DNA from 4 places in the Bacillus spongicola genome. Region 3 is predicted to be linked to each of the others. Evidence: predicted binding sites of a transcription regulator. Region 3 holds the regulator's gene; each other region holds the start of a gene.
The links. The regulator LexA, encoded in region 3, represses DNA repair genes until DNA is damaged. The targets are predictions, from matches to a motif close to CGAACATATGTTCG.
Positions count from the first base shown of each region.

Region 1: a site for LexA is predicted at 2,680-2,693, ahead of pcrA (DNA helicase PcrA). Genes of this name have one in related genera too.
Region 2: a site for LexA is predicted at 3,831-3,844, ahead of parE (DNA topoisomerase IV subunit B). Genes of this name have one in related genera too.
Region 4: a site for LexA is predicted at 3,864-3,877, ahead of recA (recombinase RecA). Genes of this name have one in related genera too.

Region 1 is NZ_JAYKTS010000003.1:21,915-28,229, reverse strand. It holds gene ligA (NAD-dependent DNA ligase LigA) at 1-428, opposite strand, end outside; gene pcrA (DNA helicase PcrA) at 445-2,658, opposite strand; gene pcrB (heptaprenylglyceryl phosphate synthase) at 2,823-3,518, opposite strand; gene U8D43_RS02630 (YerC/YecD family TrpR-related protein) at 4,115-4,411, opposite strand; gene U8D43_RS02625 (DUF3048 domain-containing protein) at 4,467-5,513, opposite strand; gene U8D43_RS02620 (adenine deaminase C-terminal domain-containing protein) at 5,551-6,315, opposite strand, start outside.
Region 2 is NZ_JAYKTS010000001.1:99,632-105,946, forward strand. It holds gene U8D43_RS00450 (purine/pyrimidine permease) at 1-163, shown strand, start outside; gene U8D43_RS00455 (ABC transporter ATP-binding protein) at 694-1,665, shown strand; gene U8D43_RS00460 (ABC transporter permease) at 1,662-2,324, shown strand; gene U8D43_RS00465 (ABC transporter substrate-binding protein) at 2,337-3,236, shown strand; gene U8D43_RS00470 (CoA-binding protein) at 3,257-3,664, shown strand; gene parE (DNA topoisomerase IV subunit B) at 3,913-5,883, shown strand; gene parC (DNA topoisomerase IV subunit A) at 5,887-6,315, shown strand, end outside.
Region 3 is NZ_JAYKTS010000020.1:51,553-57,867, reverse strand. It holds gene tkt (transketolase) at 1-1,023, opposite strand, end outside; gene U8D43_RS13860 (DUF896 domain-containing protein) at 1,233-1,466, opposite strand; gene U8D43_RS13855 (YneB family resolvase-like protein) at 1,548-2,198, opposite strand; gene yneA (cell division suppressor protein YneA) at 2,206-2,541, opposite strand; gene lexA (transcriptional repressor LexA) at 2,695-3,315, shown strand; gene U8D43_RS13840 (hypothetical protein) at 3,705-3,986, shown strand; gene tnpA (IS200/IS605 family transposase) at 4,452-4,883, opposite strand; gene U8D43_RS13830 (L,D-transpeptidase family protein) at 5,490-5,984, shown strand; gene U8D43_RS13825 (vanadium-dependent haloperoxidase) at 6,053-6,315, shown strand, end outside.
Region 4 is NZ_JAYKTS010000047.1:8,481-14,795, reverse strand. It holds gene U8D43_RS19670 (TIGR00282 family metallophosphoesterase) at 1-651, opposite strand, end outside; gene rny (ribonuclease Y) at 928-2,493, opposite strand; gene recA (recombinase RecA) at 2,724-3,749, opposite strand; gene U8D43_RS19655 (competence/damage-inducible protein A) at 4,757-5,995, opposite strand; gene pgsA (CDP-diacylglycerol--glycerol-3-phosphate 3-phosphatidyltransferase) at 6,019-6,315, opposite strand, start outside.

The sequences.
Region 1 (6,315 bases), on a different contig from region 3:
TCACCGACCGAGCCGTCTCCACGTGTAGCTCCTTGTACAAAATAACCATTTTCATACCGGAGGGAGACGGCGAGGCCGTCGATTTTCAGCTCACAGACGTAGCGAAAATCTTCCCCAACATTCTCTCGCACCTTGCGATCAAAATCCCGTAAATCTTCTTCATTAAATGCATTGCCAAGACTAAGCATCGGCGTGCGGTGTTCCACTTTTTGAAATCCTTCTAAAACAGCTCCCCCTACACGCTGTGTTGGGGAATCTGAAGTAAGTAAATCTGGATATGTTTCTTCAATTGACACTAGTTCTTTCAATAATTGATCATATTCTTGGTCGTCCACTGAAGGAGTATCTTTTACATGATATTCATAATTATAGTGATTTAATAACTCTTGTAACTTTTTTGCACGTAATTCTGCTGTTTGATGGTCCACTTAAAACAGCTCCTTCTTATACTTTTTGAACCGGAGCGAATTTCGCCAGCAATCGCTTGATGCCTACAGGACTTGGAAAAGCGATATCTAATTCCATAGAATCACCCTGGCCTTTCACACTAACGACCGTTCCCGTTCCCCATTTTTTATGCTCAGCTTTATCGCCCACTTGCCAACCGACTTTTTCTCCACCTGTTGTGTTTTGTACCGGGCGGCTCACCGGCTGCCTGCGAGGCTGATTCGCTCTTCCTTGGAAAAGAGAACCACCTGAGATAGGCTTCTCTTTGCCTACCTCTTCAAGTAAATCGCTTGGGATTTCACTTATAAATCGTGAAACAGGATTCATATTCGTTCGGCCGTATAGAGTTCGCATCTGAGCATTCGTAATAAAAAGCTCTTCTTCTGCCCGTGTAATTCCTACATAAGCTAAACGTCTCTCTTCTTCCATCTCATCTTCTTCCATCAGGGACCGGCTGTGAGGGAATACTCCTTCTTCCATTCCCATTAAGAAGACAACTGGAAACTCTAGACCCTTTGCAGAGTGGAGAGTCATCAAGACAACTGCATCTTGGACTTTCTCTTCTTTATCTAGCGAATCAATATCGGCAACTAAAGCTAAATCCGTTAAAAAGGCTACCAGACTCTTATCCTCACTACTCTCTTCAAAGCTTTTGGTAACAGATAAAAACTCGTCGATATTTTCTAAACGACTTTGTGATTCAATTGATTTTTCTGCTTTTAACATTTCTCGATAACCAGCTTTTTCGAGCACTTCTTCAACAAGCTCCGTTACCGACAAGTATTCCTGCATTTGCGTGTACTTATGAATCAACTCTCTAAATTGAAGAACACCACTCGTAATTTTTGGACTTAATCCAATGAAGTCAGCCTCAGCCAATGCTTGAAACATGGATAAGTCATTTGTTTGTGCATACCGAGCAATTTTGTCTATGGAGCCCGATCCAATCCCCCTTTTAGGGACATTAATGATTCGTTGTAAGCTAATATCATCATCTGGATTCGAAACTAATCGTAAATAAGCTAAAATATCTTTAATTTCTTTACGATCGTAGAACTTGGTTCCACCGACAATTGTATACTCAATATTTGACTTTAATAGTACTTCCTCCATTACCCTTGACTGAGCATTGGTCCGGTACAAAATCGCAAATTGAGAATACTTCCGTTTACCTCCATCAACCAATTCTTTAATTTTCCCTGCAACAAACTGAGCTTCACTTTGCTGATTATCCGCACGGAAATAGGCAATTTTTTCACCTTCTGTATTTTCAGTCCATAAGTTTTTCGGCTTACGGTTTAGGTTTTTCTCAATTACATTATTTGCGGCAAGCAAAATCCGTTTTGTCGACCGATAGTTTTGTTCAAGGAAAATCGAACGCGCTCTCGGGTAATCTTTTTCAAAGGATAAAATATTGGCAATATCCGCACCGCGCCACCGATAAATTGATTGATCTGAGTCCCCAACCACACAGAGATTCTGAAAACGAGACGCCAATAATTTTACGAGCATATATTGTGCCCGGTTTGTATCTTGATACTCATCAACATGAATGTATTGAAATTTACGTTGGTAAAATTCCAGCACCTCTGGAACTCGTTGAAATAAGTTAATCGTCGTCATAATTAGGTCATCAAAATCCAATGCCTGATTTTTCTTTAGGCGCTTCTCGTACTCTGTATACACATCGCTCGCTACTTGATCAAAATAGCTACCAGCTTGTTTGCTATATTCTTCTGCTTTCATTAGTTCATTTTTAGCAGATGAAATCATCCCCAGTAGGGCGCGCGGATCAAATTTCTTCGGGTCAATGTTCTTCTCTTTTAAAATCGATTTCACCACGGACTGCTGATCAGACGAATCTAAAATCGTAAAATTTCTACTAAAACCTATTCGATCAATGTCGCGACGTAAGATACGCACACACATGGAGTGAAAGGTCGAAATCCACACGTCTTCTCCAGCTCCACCTAGTATTCTGTTCACACGTTCTTTCATTTCACGAGCGGCCTTATTCGTAAATGTAATCGCTAATATATTGTAAGGACTAACTCGCTTTTCCACCATTAAATACGCAATGCGATGAGTTAACACACGTGTTTTTCCCGATCCAGCTCCTGCCATGATAAGAAGTGGACCATCTGTTGCTTGTACAGCTTCTTTTTGCGGAGGATTCATCCCGGTTAATAATTTCTCAGATAAATATTGCATCTCGTTTCCACCACCATCTTTAGAACGTTTGTTCTTATTATATCGTATTTCACGAATAAAAGCGAAAAGCGCCCGACTGTCGGCGACACGCATAAGCACAACCAGCTGAAGCTAAACACCAAAACCATTGTTAAAATTCACACGTTTTTTCCTTTTTAAAAAACTTATCTTGTTGTTTGTTTGACGGCTTCTACCGTTTTTAAAGCTTCCTTTAAATTATCATATATCACATTTCCCACGACAACGACATCCGATACGCCTGCCATCTCTGCGGCTTGCTCTGCAGACTGAATGCCGCCACCGTAGAATAACGTTGTTTCTTCTAATACACTACTTACTTTCTTTACTAGACTAGAATCACCGTATTGACCACTATATTCTAAGTAAAAAATGGGCAAATGAAACATTTTTTCTGCCATTCTTGCATATGCGACCACATCTTCGGTCTCAATATCGGCATTTGCATCTGTTAACAAAGCTGCTTTACATTCGGAATTTAAGATACAGTAGCCCTCGATGAGGATTTCATCCCAGTTCATGATATCACCGTACTCTTTTACCGCTTCATGATGTAAGCCGGTTAGCCATTGGGAACTGTTACTATTTAGCACAGTCGGAATAAAATACAAATCAAATCCTGGTGTTAGTGATTCTAAGTTAGATACTTCTAATATACAAGGTACGGTGAACCGACGAATTCTTGCCATTAAATCTAGCACAAGATCGAGAGTAACTCCGTCTGTTCCTCCCACTAATATCGCATCTGTTCCCGATTCACAAATTTTTTCTAAGTTCTTATCAGAAATCGGTTTATTTGGATCTAATTTATATACATGACGCCACATACGTACATCATACATCTTGTACCCTCCATTCACTTGTCCATTTCTCCATTATAGCATGTGACAAAGTGAGCTAAAAGAAAAGCATTGAAGTTCACCCCCCAATATTTACCCATTGTTTGTTATCGTAATTTGGAAAAAGCAGGACTTTTCAACAAGAATATTTTTTTGATATTAAACGGCCTCTTCTCGGCATAGATTCAAAACTTTATTATTCGAAGGAGGGTGAAAAATGAAAAAACAAAGCACCAAAAACCATATCATCTGCACTACCTTATCTAACTTTAGGATTCCCCTTTCCATTCTCCTCCTTGTATTTATAGATGGAATTTGTGCACAGCTTCATCCTTTTATTAGTGGTCTATTCGTTAGCTCCCTGATTCTGGTCCACTTAAGCCTATCTCCTTTTAAAAAGCTGTTTTCACAAAGTTTATTGCTTTTCGAATCAGTCTATACACGTTGATATAGCTTCGTTTCGGGGCATTTTTTCATCAATTTGTGATAAAAAGCACTGCTAAAGTGGAGGATTCCATCGATATTTCATGGTAAACGAAAAGGTCCTTATTTGATTAATCAACAAAAAAAATCCACCTGATAAAAGATGGATTTTTTGTTTAATCTTCTTTCTTAATGCGGTCTAATGCCATTTCATAGGCATCATTACCGTAATTTAAACAGCGCTTTACACGAGAAATAGTGGCTGTGCTTGCCCCTGTCTCTGTTTCTATTTTATGATACGTTTTGCCTTCTCGAAGCATACGTGCCACTTCAAGCCTTTGTGCTAATGATTGTATTTCATTCACAGTACATAGGTCATCGAAGAAAAGATAGCTTTCCTCTAGGTTTTTGAGAGATAAGATCGATAGAAATAATTGATCGAGTTCTTTCCCTCTTAGTTTATCAATTTGCATTGTTTAGACTCCTTTTGCGATTAGATGAAACAAATTTACAGCTAAGAACAGTTCCTTAATAAGAAACCATTTCTGATATGCCCGGATTGGTCGGAATAATGGATATCCATGTTTTTCCTGGAACTAGTTTTGCTTGCTCTTCTCCATTATACGGTACAATTTGTCCATTTTCATACTTCCATGTAACTTCTAGTTTTTGGCTATTTTGAAAAAGTAAGGCTTTTCCTCCTCCTGTAAGGTTTAACTCGCGTCTACCTACAGAATCTATGATCTTGTGAGGCACTTCAACAACTAATACATTGCTTAATTTCACCTCGGAATTGCTTTCAAGGTCAAAGGTCTTCTCTCCTTTAACCGATCGTTCATACTTCCCAGATTCATATTGATAGGTAGCAGTATATGATGGATTGTGATAATAGTTTACCGTAAAAGAAGAAACATTTCCCGTTTTTGTCTCCTCATCGTTTGAAAAAAACGCATAACTTGCTGGTGCACCTTCCATATTGTAGCCTAGTTTATTTGCGCCCTGCATAATATTTTTAAAAGTAATATATGAGTTATGAGGGGCTACACGAGATTCTGCACGATGAAACAAAGACCCATCATACTGGATTCCGTTAAGGTGATCAATTTCGCCTCCGAATAACATTTCTTGCGCTTCTGGCGAATATCCATGAGCAATATAGATGCTCTGATAACTATTAGCAATATCAATAAAATAACCGCGTGCACTCCGTACAGGTCCAACTACAGTAGGGTAGTTGCTTTGGTATACTGCTAATAATCTAGTAATTTCCCCTTCTGCTAACAATTCATAAATTACATCTGCTTGAGACAATCCAGATTGCGGCCTTGCTTTCGGATGATTATTAACCGTAACTGTTATGGCTCTATTTGATGATGGAGTTTCTGTTTTTACTCCCGTTAAAGGATAGGTATAACTTACCGTTTCCTTTTCTTCTACATCATTCTTCGTGATGCTGGTGTTTTGTTCCGATATTTCTTCTACTTTCCCTACTTCTTGCGGCATGGTTGTCTCGTTGTCTCCACAAGCAGTTAGGAACATGATCACACCTATAAACACCGCTGCTTTTTTCCGCATATTGGTCACACCTACTTTTCAAAGCTGTTTTTATAGTCTATCTCATGATTGAGGGAAAAAGTACACTTTTTTTCATCACATCGTAAAGCCCCTTTTGGGTTACCCGAATATAGGGCAAATGTGTCGATGACAAAAACAACAATGTATACACCGGATCAGCAAAAGCATAACCCCGTCGGCTTAATTCCTCTTTCAACGTGCTTTCAAGCTCTATCAACTCACTCATTTCGCCATCATACATTATACCACTCAAAATCAGGGGAATTTCATGAACTAATTCGCCGTTCTCAACAAGAACCATCCCTCCACCGATCGCCTTCATTCTAGCAAATGCTTTTTTCATATCGTTTTTACTTTTCCCAATCACGATTATATCTCCTGTATTGGAAAATGAAGAGGCAAATCCGCTAACAGAATGAGAAAATCCTTTTATTAAGGTGCTAATTCGCCATTTTCCATGACGATCTAACAGCAATAAAAAGCTCTCATCATGATCAGTCGATAGCGACTCGAACGCGCAGTCAATCGACACCGTATACGGTTTTGTTATAACATCATTCACCATTTCAATTCCAAAAGGCATCGAAAATTGAAGTTCTTCATCAGTCAAATCCCATGGAAGAGTTAATGGCGGTAAATATTCCTTCCATTTTGGAACAGGCACCTTATACGTTTCACCATTCAAGTGTTTTATCCACTTCCCTTTTCCCATAACGGCAATGGGAGTAGGATTAGAAGGAGATTCTAAGAAGTTGATATTCGCAATTTTACCTGTACTAATCATTCCGTGAAGATGGTCGAT
Region 2 (6,315 bases), on a different contig from region 3:
TGGAGCGGGGGCCATGTTTGTCCCTGCTTCGGCATTTGTTGGAATGCCGGCTTTCGCTGTTTCCATCCTGAACAATGGCTTGATACTCGGAACATTGATCGCCATAGTCATCGAACAAGGACTCCTAGTTACGTCAAGAAGTAATAAGAAAAGATCCTCATAATGAGGGTCTTTTCTTATTACTAGGCTGTTTTCGCAAAGTTTGTTGCTTTTCGCACCAGTCTATAAACGGTGTTGTTGCTTTGTTTCGGGCATCATTTCGTCTATTTTTAATGGAAATCAACAGTGAAATGGCGATTTAATCTAAAATCAGATGAAATAGCCACATTGAATACGAAAATAGCCTATTACTAAGGCTCTTTTACCAAATATCGCTATTTTATCCGGTTTACTTTTAATTCCCATCAAAAATAACCCAAATAATGTCCCAAAACATAGCAACATTACAGATTATTCACGGATTCGATTAGCAACAAACTGGGCGAAAACAGCCTAAATAAAAACTTGCCTACTTCTAAGAAAAAATGAATTCACCCTCTTTTATCTAACTACCATGTTTCTGGGTGAATTAGCGCCAACACTCTCCAAATGAGAACGAATATTTTCTTTTTCGTGAAAAATTGTTTAACATAGAGAGTAAGGGGGAAAAATTTCCGTATCCTATCTAGACAAAGAAAAGTAGGTGAAGAAGACTTGATTACATTTAAAAATGTTACTAAATCATTTCAAGAGGGTACAATAGCGGTGAAAAACCTCAACCTTCATATTGAGAAAGGGGAACTAGTCGCTCTAATTGGACCTTCAGGTTGCGGGAAAACCACGACGATGAAGATGATTAACAAACTACTCCATCCGAATGAGGGATCGATCTTAATAGACGGTGAAGACATTGCTCATGTGAATGACGTAGAATTGCGCCGAAATATTGGGTATGTCATTCAACGAATTGGTTTACTCCCACATATGACGATAGAGGAAAACATCGCTCTTATTCCCAAACTGAAAGGCTGGGCAAAAGAGAAATGGAAGAAACGCGTAAAGGAATTACTGGAAATGGTCGATCTTGACCCAAATACATATTCTCACCGTTTTCCATTAGAATTAAGTGGAGGTCAACAACAGCGAGTAGGTGTGATTCGTGCCCTAGCCGCAGAACCACCAGTAATTTTAATGGACGAGCCATTTAGTGCGCTAGATCCCATTAGTCGCGAACAATTGCAAGACGAATTAAAACTAATTCAGGAAAAAATTCAAAAAACGATTGTCTTTGTCACACATGATATTGACGAAGCGTTGAAAATTGCCGATAGAATCGCAATAATGAAGGATGGTGTCATTCAACAAATAGCCACACCCACAGAGCTTATTTCTAACCCGAAAAATGAATTTATTACTCAATTTATCGGAGAGCACCGGCTAAAGAAAACACCGATACATAAAAGCGTTTCGTCACTGCAAATCTTAAAAACGATCCCCCACTCTAGCGTACCTTCCTCGGTTTCAATTCAGGAAGACGAGTCTATACAACGTGCGGCATCACTAATATTAACTGAAGATATCCCGTTTCTCCCCGTTAAAAGAAAAGAGGATACACTTGGTTACATCACAAAAGAGATTCTTCTTCGTGAGTTCGCTGATTTAGAGAAAGAAGGTGTGAGAGGATGAGTAATAACGTCTTCACCACTTTTTGGCAAACGGTTACCACCAGGCAGGATGACATTGTTGAAAACTTGATCGAACACCTGTATTTATCCTTCACATCCGTATTTATTGCCATATTAATTTCCATTCCACTCGGAATTTTTATATCTAGAAAAGAAAAATTTGCCGAGTTTTTTATTGGTGTTACCGCTGTGTTTCAAACGATACCTAGTTTAGCATTTTTCGGATTTCTAGTCCCTATTTTTGGGATTGGCAGTGTGACTGCTATTATTGCTTTAACACTATACGCATTACTTCCAATTCTTCGGAACACTTATACCGGAATCATTGGTGTTGATCAAGCTATAATTGAAGCCGGCAGAGGGATGGGAATGACAGGAATGCAAATTTTAAGGAAAATTGAGCTACCACTTGCATTACCTTTTGTCATGGCCGGCGTGCGAACAGCCACTGTTTTAACTGTTGGAGTCGCCACCCTCGCAACGTTTGTCGGTGCTGGTGGCTTAGGAGAACTTATTTATCGTGGTTTAACTTCATGGAATAATTACTTGGTGCTAGCAGGAGCTCTACCTGCTGCTTTACTTGCGATTTTCTTTGATTTCATCTTAAAGATGTTAGAAAAATCCGCAACACCAAAAGGGCTAAAAAATAAAAATATTTAAGGAGTGTCTTGGATGAAAAAACAAATTATTGCTGTCATCTCTGTATTTGTCATGATCTTTCTAGCAGGTTGTGGAAATGGAGAAGGTGATGAAAAAGATCCCATTGTTGTATCAGGGAAAAATTGGACAGAACAATACATTTTATCTCATATTCTCGCTCAATATATTGAAGGGAATTCTGACTATAAAGTGGACCTACAAGATGGTTTAGGGGAAGTTGCAGTACTAACTCCTGCTCTAGAAAAAGGGGATATTGACGTATATGTAGAATACACAGGTACAGGTCTTGAAGCGGTATTGAAGGAAACGACCGAGGAAGGCGAAACAGCAGAAGATGTTCTGAAGCGTGTAAATGAAGGCTATCAAGATAAATTTAAGGCAAAATGGTTAAAGCCACTAGGATTTGAAAATACCTACACTCTTGCATACCGAAAAGATGAAAACATAGATGCTGATACGTATTCGGATCTCGTTAACTTTTCAAGCGAATTGACATTTGGTGCTCCTCATCCGTTTTATGAGCGAACAGACGGATATGACGCATTAGTGAACCATTACGGCTTCGATTTTAAAGATACAGAGAGTTTTGACCCGAATATCATGTACGAAGCAGTAAAAAATGGCGATGTCGATGTCATTACTGCCTTTACGACGGACGCCCGAATCGATCGCTATGACTTAATATCAACAAAAGATGACAAAGGGTTATTTCCTCCGTACTATGCTGCACCGGTCGTGAGAGAAGAAACATTAGAAGCCTATCCTGAGTTAGAAGATTTACTGAATGACTTAGCGGGTCAGATTTCGGAAGAGGATATGCGTGAAATGAATGCAAAAGTCGATTTAGATAAAGAAACCTATGAATCTGTAGCAAAAGCGTTTCTTACCAATAAAGGACTAATAAAAGAATAAAAAACAGGAGTGAGACGATGATGGAGAATCCTTCAAGAGATGAGATAAAAACGATTTTACAAAAGGCGAAAACAATTGCGGTTGTTGGGCTAAGTGACAACCCAGAACGTACGTCATATATGATTTCAGAAGCCATGCAAAAAGCGGGCTATACAATCATCCCCGTCAATCCGATGGTCGACAAAGTTCTAGGTGAGAAAAGCCTTTCCTCCTTAAAAGAACTTACTCATCCAGTGGACATCGTCAATATTTTCCGTCGTTCTGAGTATTTACCTCAACTTGCAAAAGAATTTGACGAAATTGAGGCAGATGTATTTTGGTCACAGTTAGGTGTGATGAATGAAGAAGCCTATCAGTTTTTATCCAAAAAAGGGTATACCGTTATTATGGACCGCTGTATTAAAGTGGAGCATGCACTTACAAAATGAAGAAAAAAACAAGGGAATGTGGATTCTATCCCTTGTTTTTTTTGTGTATTTTTATTAAAAAAGGAATGTAAAGTCCATGCTATTAAAGAAATTGCATTTGCCAAATTCAAATAAAGCAGTAAAATAAAGCATAGACCGTTGCAGATTTTATGGTAAGATGAGTTAGCGAACAATTGTTCTTATATTGTACTTTTTATACTTTACGCTAACTAAACTGCACACCAGAGAAGGTTGAAAGGGGAATGTTCGTGGCCAAAGAAAAAGAAACCATGGATTATAATGATGATGCCATACAAGTGCTTGAAGGCTTAGAAGCTGTCAGAAAAAGACCAGGAATGTATATAGGGTCAACTGATACAAGAGGACTTCACCATCTTGTGTATGAAATTGTAGATAATTCAGTTGACGAAGCACTTGCCGGACACGGGAATCACATACGTGTCATCATACATAAAGATAATAGTATTTCCGTAAAAGATGATGGTCGAGGAATGCCGACTGGAATGCATAAAATGGGCAAACCAACACCTGAAATAATTTTAACTGTCCTTCACGCGGGCGGGAAATTTGGCCAGGGTGGCTATAAAACAAGTGGAGGTCTGCACGGAGTCGGTGCCTCAGTTGTGAATGCATTATCTGAATGGTTAACCGTGACCATCCAAAGAGATGGCTTTCAATATGAACAGCGATTTGAACATGGAGGAAAGCCAGTTACTACGCTCGAAAAAATCGGGAAGGCTAAACAATCGGGGACAACTCTCCACTTTAAACCCGATCCAATCATCTTTAGTACAACCACTTATAATTACGATACTCTTTGTGAAAGGCTCCGGGAATCTGCTTTCCTTTTAAAGGGGTTAAAAATTGAAATCATCGATGAACGACACACTGCTCAAGAGGTATTTCACTATGAGAATGGCATTGAAGCATTCGTTCAATATTTAAATGAAGGCAAAGATTCGTTACATCCAGTTGTCTCATTTGAAGGAGAGAACATTAATATTGAAGTCGATTATGCTTTCCAGTTTAATGATGGATTCTCTGAAAATGTTCTTTCGTTTGTTAATAATGTTCGAACCAAAGATGGTGGAACTCATGAATCTGGAGCAAAAGCGGCGATGACTAGGGTTATCAACGAATACGCACGAAAAGTCAGTTTGCTGAAAGACCGTGATAAAAACTTAGAAGGTGCCGATATCCGTGAAGGACTTGCTGCCGTAATTTCTGTTCGAATTCCAGAAGAACTCCTTCAATTTGAGGGACAAACAAAAGGGAAGCTTGGGACAAGTGAAGCACGATCAGCCGTTGACGCTGTAGTGAGTGAGCATTTGCAATATTTCTTAGAAGAAAATCCAGATATGAGTAACTTGCTAATTAAGAAATCGGTCAAAGCGGCACAAGCAAGAGAAGCTGCACGAAAAGCACGGGAAGAAGCTAGAAGCGGAAAGAAACGGAAGCGCTCGGAAACGGTGTTATCAGGAAAGCTTACACCAGCCCAATCTCGTAATCCTCAGCGAAATGAATTATATTTAGTTGAAGGTGATTCCGCCGGAGGCTCAGCCAAACAAGGAAGAGACCGAAAATTCCAAGCCATTTTGCCTCTACGTGGAAAAGTTATCAATACGGAAAAAGCCAAGCTCCAAGATATTTTCAAAAATGAAGAGATTAACACGATTATTCATGCTATTGGTGCGGGTGTTGGACATGATTTTAATTTAGAAGATACGAATTACGATAAAATTGTCATTATGACAGATGCCGATACAGATGGTGCTCATATACAAGTGTTATTGCTCACCTTTTTTTATAAATATATGAGACCTTTATTAGAAGCAGGAAAAATCTTTATCGCACTTCCACCTTTATTTAAAGTTAGTAAAGGAACCGGAAAAAAAGAAATTATTGAATATGCCTGGACCGAAGATGAGTTGCAATCAGCCATAAAGAAAGTCGGACGTGGTTATATCATTCAGCGATATAAAGGACTAGGTGAGATGAACGCCGATCAATTATGGGAAACCACCATGGATCCATCTACACGAACCTTAATTCGAGTCAGAATTGACGATGCAGCCCGTGCTGAAAAACGGATAACCACCTTGATGGGTGATAAAGTTGAACCGCGACGGAAATGGATCGAAAGCAATGTAGCTTTTGGTTTAGAAGATGATGCAAGTATATTAGAAAATGAAACAGTTACGGTCGCAGAGGAGGAATAGAACATGTCACAACAAGAGATATATCAAGACATGCCGCTAGAGGAAGTGCTTGGCGACCGGTTTGGGCGTTATAGTAAATATATTATTCAAGATCGAGCTTTACCTGATGCTCGAGACGGATTGAAACCGGTTCAGCGAAGAATTCTTTATGCCATGCATTTTGAAGGCAATACACATGAAAAAGGCTTCCGAAAATCTGCCAAAACGGTCGGAAACGTTATTGGTAATTACCATCCTCATGGAGATACATCTGTCTATGATGCTATGGTTCGAATGAGCCAAGACTGGAAAGTACGTAAATACTTAGTTGAAATGCACGGTAATAACGGAAGTATTGACGGGGATCCACCCGCAGCCATGCGTTATACAGAAGCGCGTTTATCTGCCATTTCAACGGAACTTCTACGAGACATTGAAAAAGACACCGTAGAA
Region 3 (6,315 bases):
ATCCTCTGGGAGCTCTCCAGAAATGGCTGCTTCAAATTGTTTCGCTAATTCAGGGTGAGTTTCTTTATACTGAGCGTATAAATCATTCCATTTTTGCTCAGTTTGCTTCCCTCTTTGAACAATTTTTTCTTCAAATCGATTGTATACTCCATCTGGCACGTGGAATTCTTGTTCGAAATCCCACTCATAAGATTTTTTCGTTAATGTACGTTCATCTCCACCAAGAGGAGCACCATGAACACCAGAAGTACCAGCGCGATTAGGAGACCCAAAACCGATTACTGTTTTAACCTCAATAAGGGTAGGACGGTCTAAGTCAAGACGAGCTTCTTCAATCGCTTTAGAAATTTCATCTAGATCCGTGCCATTTTCAACACGTAAATATTGCCAACCGTATGCCTTAAAACGACCTTCAATACTTTCAGAGAATGAGCGATCTAGATCTCCATCTAATGAAATGTCATTTGAATCATACAGGACGATTAAACGACCAAGCTTTAAGTGAGCTGCTAATGATGAAGCTTCAGCTGACACTCCTTCCATTAGGTCACCATCGCCACAAATCGAATATGTATAATGGTCGACAAGGTTAAATTGATCTTTATTATAAACACCTGCTAGATGACGCTCAGCCATAGCCATCCCAACAGCCATTGCAATTCCTTGCCCAAGTGGTCCTGTTGTTGCTTCCACTCCTACAGTATGACCATATTCTGGGTGTCCAGGTGTTTTGCTTCCCCATTGGCGAAAGTTTTTGATTTCTTCCATTGGCAAGCCATAGCCAGACAAGTGCAGCATACTATATAAAAGCATAGATCCATGTCCCGCAGATAAAACGAAGCGGTCCCGATTAAACCATTCAGGATTTTTTGGATTATGATTCATAAATTCAGTCCATAAAGAATAGGCCATCGGCGCAGCGCCCATTGGCATTCCTGGGTGTCCTGAATTCGCTTTTTCAATTGCATCAATTGAAAGAGTTCTAATTGTATTTACAGCTAATAAATCCATTTGATCAAACATAAAAATTTACATCCTTTCTCGTCATAATTTGACTCATTCTTAATATTAATCGTCTTTTCAAGTTTATACAACAACAATGAATTCATTGTAACAATTTTGATGAATAATTCTTCACATTATTTGCATTAAGTGACCAAATCATCCGCTCGTTTATCAAATATTGCTTTCCCACATAAAAACAAACAAAAAACCAAGAATTGATTCTTGGTTTAATGCATTTTTTTCTTATCTAGTCGATCTTTTACTTTTTGCGGAGTGACGTCATTTCCATTGGGATCGATCACTCTTGTATTCTCTATGGTAGATTTCATTGAATTACGGAAATTTGATAAATATTCCTGCCTTAGATCTTGGCGCTCAATGGTTTCTTCAACTGATAATGTACCAGCTTTCGCTATTTTAGAAAGCTGATTTAATCGAGCGAGTTTATCCGGATTTAACATGATAAGCTCCCCTTTCTTGTTGTTTTAAACGTCTATCATTTGTATTGATATGTTACAAGATAGTGTTCAAAATAACAAGTATCATGCTTCTTCTCGTTTTTTCATAAACTCTTGATATCTTCTATGAACCGTAGCTTTCGATACATTGAAACCAAATCCTCTTAATGTTGCAGCAATTTCAGAGAATGTTAAATCATTTTTACGCAATCGGACAATTTCTTCAATCGGTACTTCTTTTCGTTCTCTTCCTTCAATATTCCCTTTATTCTTTAAATTGTTTTCAGGTTTAAATCCGTTATCAACTGCTCTAATCATGCCACGCTTGATTTTCAGGTTATGAATTTTCCGTTGATGTTCCTCAACCATGCTCACAATTTGAAGAACCATTGAATCTGACTCTGATAATTGAAGCTCTCCTTTATGAGAAATACTATAAAGCTTTATCTCCTCTTTCAATAAACAATGGATCAAAGCAATTTTTGCGTTTCCTCTACCGATTCTCGTTTCATCTTGAATTAAAATGGCTTCGATATTATGAACTTTTATTTCATCTAAAAGTTCAAAAATTCCTTCTCGGTCTAAATCATAGCCGCTTGCTTGATCTTTTATCACAGAATGAATATCGAATCCCCATTGACTGGCTAGTTTCGTTAATTCTTCTTCCTGTCGTTTTAGTGACGTTTCTTGGGTTTCCTTTTTCGTGCTAACGCGACAGTAAATGATGCATTTCATATTGAAATTATTCTCCTTTTAACGCATATTGTGGTGTATTAAGATCCATTTGTTTTATCTCTTCGAACTTAACAGGGATATAAATGGACTCACCAGCGATTAGGTCATAGTTCTTCATCTCATTTTGATCAGAAACCCATCGAATAAAATCACTCTTATTCATCCCATGAAGTTTTTGATATTGATCTGCTATCGTCCATAGCGAGTCGCCTTTTTCAACTGTAATATGTAAATAAGAACTTGTGTCAGTTTCTTCTAACTGGTTTAACATAACCAAACCTGAAATAAATGTCAAAATCATTAATAACACTACAAAATTATTATTTTTTAGGAAAGTAATCATCTTCATCGCTCCTATCGAATGTTTGTTCGTATTAATTACATTATAATAGGAACGAATGTTCGTTGTCAACTAAAACTAGAACTTATGTTTGTATCTAACAAAAAATAATGATATAATAAGTTTAAGAGATTGAAGAGATTTGAGGTGCAGATAATGACAAAACTATCAAAAAGGCAACAAGATATTCTTGAATTTATTAAGCAAGAAGTAAAAGTAAAAGGCTATCCACCTTCTGTAAGAGAAATCGGCGAAGCGGTAGGATTAGCATCTAGTTCTACTGTTCATGGACATTTAGCACGATTAGAAAGCAAAGGTTTGATCCGCAGGGACCCAACTAAACCCCGTGCAATCGAAATTTTAGATTTAGAGGTGGATCAAATCCCACGACAACGTGTTGTCAATGTACCAATGGTAGGTAAAGTTACCGCTGGTATTCCAATTACAGCGATTGAAAACGTTGAAGAGTACTTTCCTTTGCCCGAAAGGTTAGCTCCTGCAGATGAACCGGTCTTCATGCTTGAAATTATGGGAGACAGTATGATCGATGCTGGGATCTTAGACGGTGACTACGTGATTGTTCGTCAACAGCAAACAGCCAACAATGGAGAGATTGTCGTTGCGATGACTGATGAAGATGAAGCAACCTGTAAACGTTTTTTCAAAGAAACAAACTTTATCCGCTTACAACCTGAAAATCCTACGATGCAACCCATCATTCTCCAAAGTGTAAGTATACTAGGAAAAGTGATTGGTGTTTACCGTCAAGTTCATTAAACCTTGCATCTGCAAGGTTTTTTTCTTTTTCACTTGGGCTCTTTTTATACGAAAATGGGTTTTGATGCTGATTTTGGCACAAAAAAGCACCCTCCTAAACTGGCTAACCCATTTTTTTGAAAAGTAGACAGAATTCTTTTTTGTTGCTTTCTTTCTTTTTACCTGCACTTTCATAAAGTTTATAGTGAAAGTGTACACAGTCTTAACAATGCATAATTCCGCTAGAGGCACCGCCGGAAATGGTTGTCAACTTGTCTCTCTTTCAGGTGCTAAGATCATCTTAGTACCTACTTTATCATCGTTGACTGAAAGGATTAAGATTTAACCACTACACCCCCATTTCCATCTATTGCGGTGTCTGAGAAGGACATGGGGGTTTCGTATTCATTGTGGCTATTTCAGCTAATTTTAAATTAAATCCTTCATTTTGTTTTTTTATTCATCAAAATGAGTATCCCTTTTGCTCAGAATTTTGTAAGGATGTCCAAATAGATGTCCAGATTGTTGACGAAAGCAATGCTAGTCTAGTACTTGAAGAAGTTTACTATGAACAAGTTTATTTAATCGCTTTAATAAAAGTTTTTCACTTTATCGAACTTGTAGTGAATCCGTTAGCACAGCTAAAAAACTCTTATCAAGTCACACTTGGAATCGTAATGGAAATCCGATAGCTGCACCATCATTCACAGAAATGGTACATGACTCCAATTGGATTAACTTTGTTCAAAAAAGAAGACAAATTCAATTATTTCTATGATTTACTTCAGGTAGCGATTCGTTATTTTGATAGATACTGCTGACAATGTTACCAAGACTCAAGTAAGATAGGTTTGAGTTACTTGTGAGAAAGGAAAGTATGATCCTTCTGAATATGAATTGAAAGAAGTAAAACTTTGATTGTACATCCTCCCTTTAAGAGACAGATGGATAGTCTATTTCTTTCAACCTATGGACTTAATGCGAATGAAAATCTACGAGAAATAGGACCTTATATAAGCCTTTAATAATTTGTATACTTAAACGACCACCCGCTAAAGCAGGTGGATTTAGACATAAATGTCACCGACTAAAGTCGCAATTCAAGACTCAAGTCTTCTCAAAGTACCTAAGCTGAAGCATACTGAATTTGACTAAACTCACTCCTCAATCTTGAATATATCGTCTTTTCCATCACCAAACTGGTTGGCTATATAGTTTCGAATGATTTCTTCTGTTACCGTTCCAACTGTTGCGCAGAAATATCCTCTCGCCCATAGATGTTGTCCCCAAAATCTCTTCTTTAATTCAGGAAACTCATCCTGGAGGAGTCTTGATGATCGTCCTTTCAAGTACTGCATTATTTTACTTGGTGCTAGGCTTGGAGGACAAGATAGCAATAAGTGGATATGATCTTTCCCCACACTCCCTTGCAAAATCGTGATTCCTCTTGCTTCGCAGCCTTGCCTTATTAATTCTCTTGTTCTTTTGGCAATTGGTCCATGTAGAACTTTATATCTATATTTCGTAACCCATATAACATGATATTTTATATCAAATACCGCATGACTACTTTTTTGATAACCGTCTATACTCTCACCTCTATCGTAAGTATGGACATTTAAAGACAAGGCTAAAAGCGGATACCGTCTAAAGACGGTGGAGTTAGACCACGCATTTGTAAATTAAAAAATTGGAGCGGAAGGCACTCGACTCCTGCGGGATTAGCGGGACAGGTGAGACCCCACAGGCGCGTTCTTCCGCCGAGGAGGCTCACCGCCCGCCCCGCGGAAAGCGAGTGCCTGGAGCGGAAATCTATAACCTAGTTTGAAATTGAAAGTTCAACGATATTGCAAGTCAGTAAGAGAATCTTATATCAACTGAAACAGTGAGTCTTTCTGAGCTAACGGCATACTCATTTTCATCAATAATAGACGAAAAAATGCCCGGTGCAAAGCAATTTAACAGCTGATAGACTGGTTCGAATAGTAGCAATCTTAGCGAAAACAGACTTCTGTAAAAATCATTAGAGGTCCACTGTGTTCACCCAACGAATTGAAAATAATGCAAAAATACCCCCGAAGACAATCTTTGTCGCAAAATAAGATTTAGTGCGAAAGGCAACAATCATCAAAAATCAGCCTTCACTCACCAAAATTCACTTGCATATAGTGAGGTAAATAAAGGAGGCCATAAAAATGTTACATACTGTTAAATCTGGTGAAACGCTTTTTGCCATTTCAGAAGACTACCGAACTCCCCTTCAATCTATTCTTCAAGTCAACCCCGGTATCAACCCTGATCTTATTTATGTCGGTCAACAAATAACTATTCCAGGATATCCCTCTCCTGACACAATCCCCTACCAAATTAACATCAATCTAACTAACCGAACACTCACCCTTACTTATAACAATCAAACCCAAAAGGTCTATCCCGTTGGGGTAGGGAAAATGCTCAGTTCAACCCCGATTGGCAACTATATCATTATTAATAAAGCACCGAACCCAGGGGGTCCGTTTGGGACGATATGGATGAGTTTGTCGAAAAAGCACTACGGAATACACGGAACAAATAACCCTTCCTCCATTGGCAAATTTGTCTCCAAAGGCTGCGTTCGAATGTACAATGCGGACGTTGAAGAGCTCGCAAGCATTATTCCAATCGGTACAGCAGTGAAGATTCGCTCATAAATTTTCTCTAACATCGTCTAAACCTCTTTAACAAATTTGCATAATCTAATAAAAAGGGGGTGAAAATTATGAGCAATAATGATATACCTTTATGGAATGAAGTTCCATATGCTGGCGAAGATTTTTCTCCATCAAACCCAGAAGCTCCTTATACCTCTTCATGGCCAACTTTTTACATCAAACGTGAGGGCTCCAACTTCAGCACAAGAGATGGTGAAGCTATTCACTTTAATATTCTCTCTCCCGATCGCATACACTGGGAAACTGAATTAAAAAAAGTCAAAAGTACTCTCGCTAACTTAACCGAACGGGAAAAAACGATTGCCACTTA
Region 4 (6,315 bases), on a different contig from region 3:
AAATCGACCAATGACTGCTTCTCGTTCCATCCCTAAAATGCCATCATAAGGTCCCGTCATTCCTACATCCGACAAGTACGCCGTCCCACTAGGTAAAATACGTTCATCCGCAGTCTGTACATGAGTATGCGTCCCAATTACTGCCGTCACTCGTCCATCTAGATACCAACCCATCGCTTGTTTTTCACTCGTTGCTTCCCCGTGAAAATCGACAAAGATAATATTGGTTCTTTTTTGTGCTTCTTCAATTAACTCATCAGCTACTTGGAACGGACAATCCAAAGCAGGCATAAATGTGCGAGCTTGCAGATTAATTACTGCGATTTCTAGCGCATTAAATTTCTGAAAAACAAGTCCCTGTCCTGGTGCACCATAAGGGAAATTTGCCGGACGAACCAATGATTTCGCTCCGTCAATAAAATCATAAATTTCACGATTGTCCCAAGCATGATTACCTAACGTTACTACATTCGCACCCGATTCAAGAAATTTACGATATATTTTATCGGTAATCCCTCGGCCTCCGGCGGCGTTTTCACCATTTACAATCGTAAAATGTGGTCGATATTTTTCTTTTAATTTTGGAAGATACGTCTCAATCATCTCTCGACCAGGTGATCCGACGACATCTCCGATAAATAATAGTTGCATAGAAAAGCCCTCTCTATTTTAAAGTTCTCGACTATTTTACCATAATTCTATGTTTTGACACCAATGCGATTCATTGCACTTGCATTCCTCATTTATGCAAGTGAACCAATAGTGATTAATTGTTACTCATCATAATCTAAAATGAAAGAAAGCATTTTAAGCAAAATATCACTTTGGAAATTCTCGCTACTCTCCAGAAATATCACTACAGCCTATTTTCTATTAGACCGTCATTAACAACAAAAAACTGTTAGAGTTTTCACTCTAACAGTTTTTTTATTTTGCATATTCTACTGCTCTTGTTTCACGAATAACGGTTACCTTAATATGCCCTGGATAATCTAATTCTTCTTCAATTCGCTTTCTAATATCTCTTGCTAATCGATGTGCATCTAAATCATCAATGCTTTCTGGGCGAACCATGATTCGAACCTCACGGCCGGCCTGTATGGCAAATGATTTTTCAACACCTTCATAGGATTCAGAAATATCTTCAAGCTTCTCTAGGCGTCGAATATAGTTTTCCAACGTTTCGCTTCTTGCTCCTGGGCGTGCTGCAGATAAGGCATCAGCAGCAGCTACTAGAACAGCGATAACTGAGGTTGGATCCGTATCCCCGTGATGAGAAGCAATTGAATTGATAACAACAGGGTGCTCTTTGTACTTAGTTGCTAACTCTACACCGATCTCTACATGGCTTCCTTCAACCTCATGATCAATGGCTTTTCCAATATCATGAAGTAATCCAGCACGACGAGCGAGATTCTCATCTTCGCCTAATTCCGCCGCAAGTAATCCAGATAAGAAAGCTACTTCCACTGAATGTTTTAGCACGTTTTGACCGTAGCTTGTACGATACTTCAGTCGACCTAGGATCTTAATCAAATCTGGGTGTAGCCCGTGAACTCCCACTTCAAATGTGGTTTGTTCCCCTACTTCGCGAATGTATTCATCCACTTCACGTCTTGATTTTTCAACCATCTCTTCAATACGAGCAGGATGAATCCTTCCGTCTTGAACAAGTTTTTCAAGTGCAATTCGGGCGGTTTCACGACGGATCGGGTCAAATCCTGATAAAATAACGGCTTCCGGTGTGTCATCAATGATTAGATCAATACCTGTAAGCGTTTCAAGTGTACGAATATTTCGACCTTCACGACCGATAATCCTACCCTTCATCTCATCATTAGGTAGATTGACTACCGAAACTGTTGTTTCTGCAACATGTTCTGCTGCACAACGTTGGATCGCTAGAGAAAGAATTTCTTTAGCCTTCTTATCTCCATCTTCCTTAGCACGATTTTCATACTCTTTTACCATAATAGCAATATCATGGGAAAGCTCGCTTTCTACACGATCTAGAATGATTGATCTTGCTTCGTCCCTTGTTAGACCTGAGATACGTTCAAGTTCTGTTTGTTGGGATCGTATCATCTCGTCCACTTTGCTTTCCGTCTCTTCAATATGTTGTTGTCTGTTTATCAGAGTATCCTCTTTACGCTCTAAAGTCGTCTCACGTTTTGAAAGGGATTCGTCTTTTCGATCAAGATTCTCCTCTTTATGCATTAACCGATTTTCCTGTTTTTGCAATTCATTTCTTCGTTCACGAAGTTCACGTTCTGTCTCAGTTCGAAGCTTATGATTTTCATCTTTTGCCTCTAACAGCGCTTCCTTTTTAAGTGCTTCCGCTTCTCGCTTGGCATCTTCAAAAATTTGCTCTGCAGCATGTTTTGCCCCTGAAATTTTAGCTTCCGCAATCGATTTACGTATAAAATAGCCAACAACTACACCTACGATTAGGCCAAGCAAAATGGAGATGATGAATATAATTGGATTGTCCATCATTTCACCTCCTCTTGCTATGAACTTTAACTCATGTTTTTAACATGTCGGCTGCTACATTGGTTCATATTTTTCAATATACAGCTCTAATTTTTTCAAATACTCATTGAAAAATTTAAAAATTATACAAGTTAATTTTAAGTGCGCAGATTTTTATTGTCAAGGGGTACGCAATGATAAAGGAAATCTATTCCACGAAAAGGCCCAGCTCCAAGCTGGGCCTTCCGAAATTAAATGTCCAATTCGTCCTGGCCTTCATCGGTCACTGAAGCGTCTAAGCCATAGTGGTCACGAATCTTCATCATAATTTCATGACGAATTTCTGGGTTTTCTTTTAAAAATTGCTTGGCATTTTCTCGTCCTTGCCCTAAACGTTCTTCGTTATACGAATACCAAGAACCACTTTTTTGAACGATTTCTAACTCTGAGCCTAAATCGATAATTTCGCCTTCTTTTGATATCCCTTCACCATACATGATATCCACTTCGGCTAAGCGAAACGGCGGAGCTACTTTGTTTTTCACGACTTTGATTCGTGTTTTATTCCCGACCATTTCATTACCTTGTTTCAAGGTTTCTCCACGACGAACTTCTAAACGAACAGAAGAATAGAATTTCAGTGCACGACCTCCTGGTGTCACTTCAGGATTACCAAACATCACACCGACTTTTTCACGAATCTGGTTAATAAAAATCGCAATAGTATTCGATTTATTAATCGCACCAGAAAGCTTACGCAGAGCTTGTGACATTAAACGAGCTTGTAAACCTACGTGAGCGTCTCCCATTTCGCCTTCAATCTCTGCCTTAGGTACAAGAGCAGCAACAGAGTCAATGACTAAAATGTCTACTGCACCACTACGTACAAGGGCTTCAGCGATTTCAAGCGCTTGTTCTCCTGTATCAGGTTGAGATAATAGAAGTTCATCAATATTGACGCCCAATTTTTGTGCATAAACTGGATCTAAAGCATGTTCTGCATCGATAAAAGCAGCTTGACCACCTTGAGCTTGTACTTCAGCAATCGCATGAAGGGCAACCGTTGTTTTACCTGAACTTTCAGGACCGTATGTTTCAATAATTCGACCTCGAGGGTACCCACCTATCCCTAACGCTGCATCCAATGCTAGTGAACCACTTGGAAATGTAGAAATTCGACGTTCTGCTTGCTCTCCAAGTTTCATAATGGATCCTTTACCAAATTGCTTTTCTATTTGTTTTAGCGCCATATCTAAGGCCGCTTTACGATCACTCATACATATTTCCTCCTCTATACTCTCATTCTATTTCTTCGTTATATTAGATAAACTATCTAATTCAAAACCTTTCTCTACTATAAACCACTTTTAAACATTTGCCAAGTAAAAAGACGAATAAATGTTCGCTTTTTGCTGTAATAAATCCCCAATTATTATCCCGTCAATTCCCTCACTACTTCATGTAAAAGACAGTCTCGACAAACATTTTTGTTTTTTAGTACGCCCTTTGTCTGAAAAAAATAATATATAATCATCGCTAAATTAATTAGCTTGGGGGAAATAAATCAGTCTCAAACCATTATTGAGCTTGAAATGAATTTTTTTCATGGTAGATGGTGGCGGTGAGATCGCCGCCATGAAATCTTTCGTATATATTGTTGCTATTGATCCCTCTTTTTGGGTAAGCATCTACATTTGCAGAATAAACATTCAAATAATTACAAAAACAGTGACTTGAAACCAGTCTATATCATAGTTTTGAGACAGCTTCGAAAACAACAAAACCTCCTATTCTACTAGCATACTAAATAAGAATTAAAATCGTAATCTAATACTACTGAATAAATAATAGAGGATCCTTAACAACATGAAAATCACAAAACTATTCTTAATTGGTTCATAGTACATTACAATGGGGTAATCTTTTTTTGGCTTTATATGGAGGGGTGGGCGAGATATCCTGTCACAAATAAAAAACATTTCGCTTTGAAGTCAAGCTTCTTATTGCATGTCCATCAATGCTACTCTCCACAAAAAGTGCGAATAGCCATATTTTTTTGAACAAAATTACACCTAAAATGAAAAATTCCTTCAGACGATACTGGCCTGAAGCACGCAGTTTACTAGTCTCCTGGTTGATCTTCTTCAAAGGAATTTTCATCTAGTTGTTCACCTTATATTTCGCATTATTGAATGACTGAGATTGATAAGTCTATATTAACAGAATTGTTTAACACAGCTAATTCAATAAAGCCCATTTCTGTCCTAAGAAATGGGTTCACAGATTATTTTTGTAATTGTTTCAATAAATAGTAGCATCCATATTTTACAGCACGCATTCGAATTGATTCACGATTCCCAGCAAGCTGAAGCGAATAGACGTTCGTTTTTTGTCCTTTGATGGCTAAACCGATATAGACAGTCCCCACTTCTTTCCCTTCACTTGAATTTGGTCCCGCGACACCCGTAAAGCTAATTCCTAGATCACTGTTCATTTTGTTACGTATATTTCCTGCAAGTTCAGCAGCACATTCGCCACTTACCGCTCCTTTTGAGGACAGCGTTTCTGTAGAAACATCTAAAAAATTTTGCTTCGCATCATTGGAATAACAAACGATTCCACCAAGAAAGCTTGCGCTAATCCCTGCATATGAGGTAAGGGCTGAACTAAACATACCACCTGTTAAACTTTCAGCTGTCGCAATTGTTTTCCCTTGCTTCTTTAAGAAATGGACAACTTCATTCATCAGAGAAGTATCATTGTACCCATATAAGTATTCACCTACACGCTCTGTGATCCGAGCTTCTATTCCCTGCAAGAGCTTATCCGCTTCGATCACATTCGTATGTTTGGCAGTCAATCGTAGTGTCACTTCCCCGTCATCAGCTAAAGGTGCAACAGTCGGATTGGTTTGGGTATCAATAATATCCATGATATCTGTCTCCAACTGTGACTCACCTATCCCAAAAAAACGTAACACTCTCGATTTAATGACTTGTTTTTCATTTGTTTCAGCCATCAAAATAGGTCGGGCATATAAATTAAACATAGGCTCTAATTCCCTAGGTGGACCTGGCAACAGCATGTATTGATGGTTCTTCCCTTTGTAGAACATACCTGGGGCCATACCAAAATCATTCGGTAATACACGCGACTGTTGAAGAATAAGTGCTTGCTTACGATTATTTTCTGACATCGTTTTATTCACTTTTTGGTAGTACCCTTGAATCCGTTCCATTGCTTCCTCGTTGTATTCTAACTCAACACCTAGATGATCAGCGATCGTTTCCTTTGTTAAATCATCTTTAGTCGGACCGAGCCCACCCGTGAAAAGTATGAGCGATGCACGAGATTCCGCAATTTCAATTGCATTTTTAAGTCGGTCTTTGTTATCTCCTACAACCGTATGATGAAAAACGGATATCCCAATATCCGCTAATTCATTTGATAAATATTTCGCATTAGTGTTAACAATTTGTCCAAGAAGGAGTTCCGATCCGATCGCAATTATTTCAGCATGCATATTATTCACCCTCCTGTACTAGGCTATTTTGAATTTTTAAAAGCCGCTCTATTTTTATAAAAATAATCCCAGCCAGACCAAATCGTAAAGAATAAAGCAACCCACAGGGCAATCGTTGCAAATGGTATTGAGATACTTTGAAAAAGAATATTATGCAATAGCAGTGCGGAAATAGCGACGATTTGAGCCCATGTTTTAATTTTACCTAACTGATTTGCTGCAACGACCTCACCTGTACCTGCTAAAACAAGGCGCAAGCCCGTTACCGCAAATTCTCTAGAAATGATCAAGATGACAATCCAAGTTGAAGCTAATTCAAG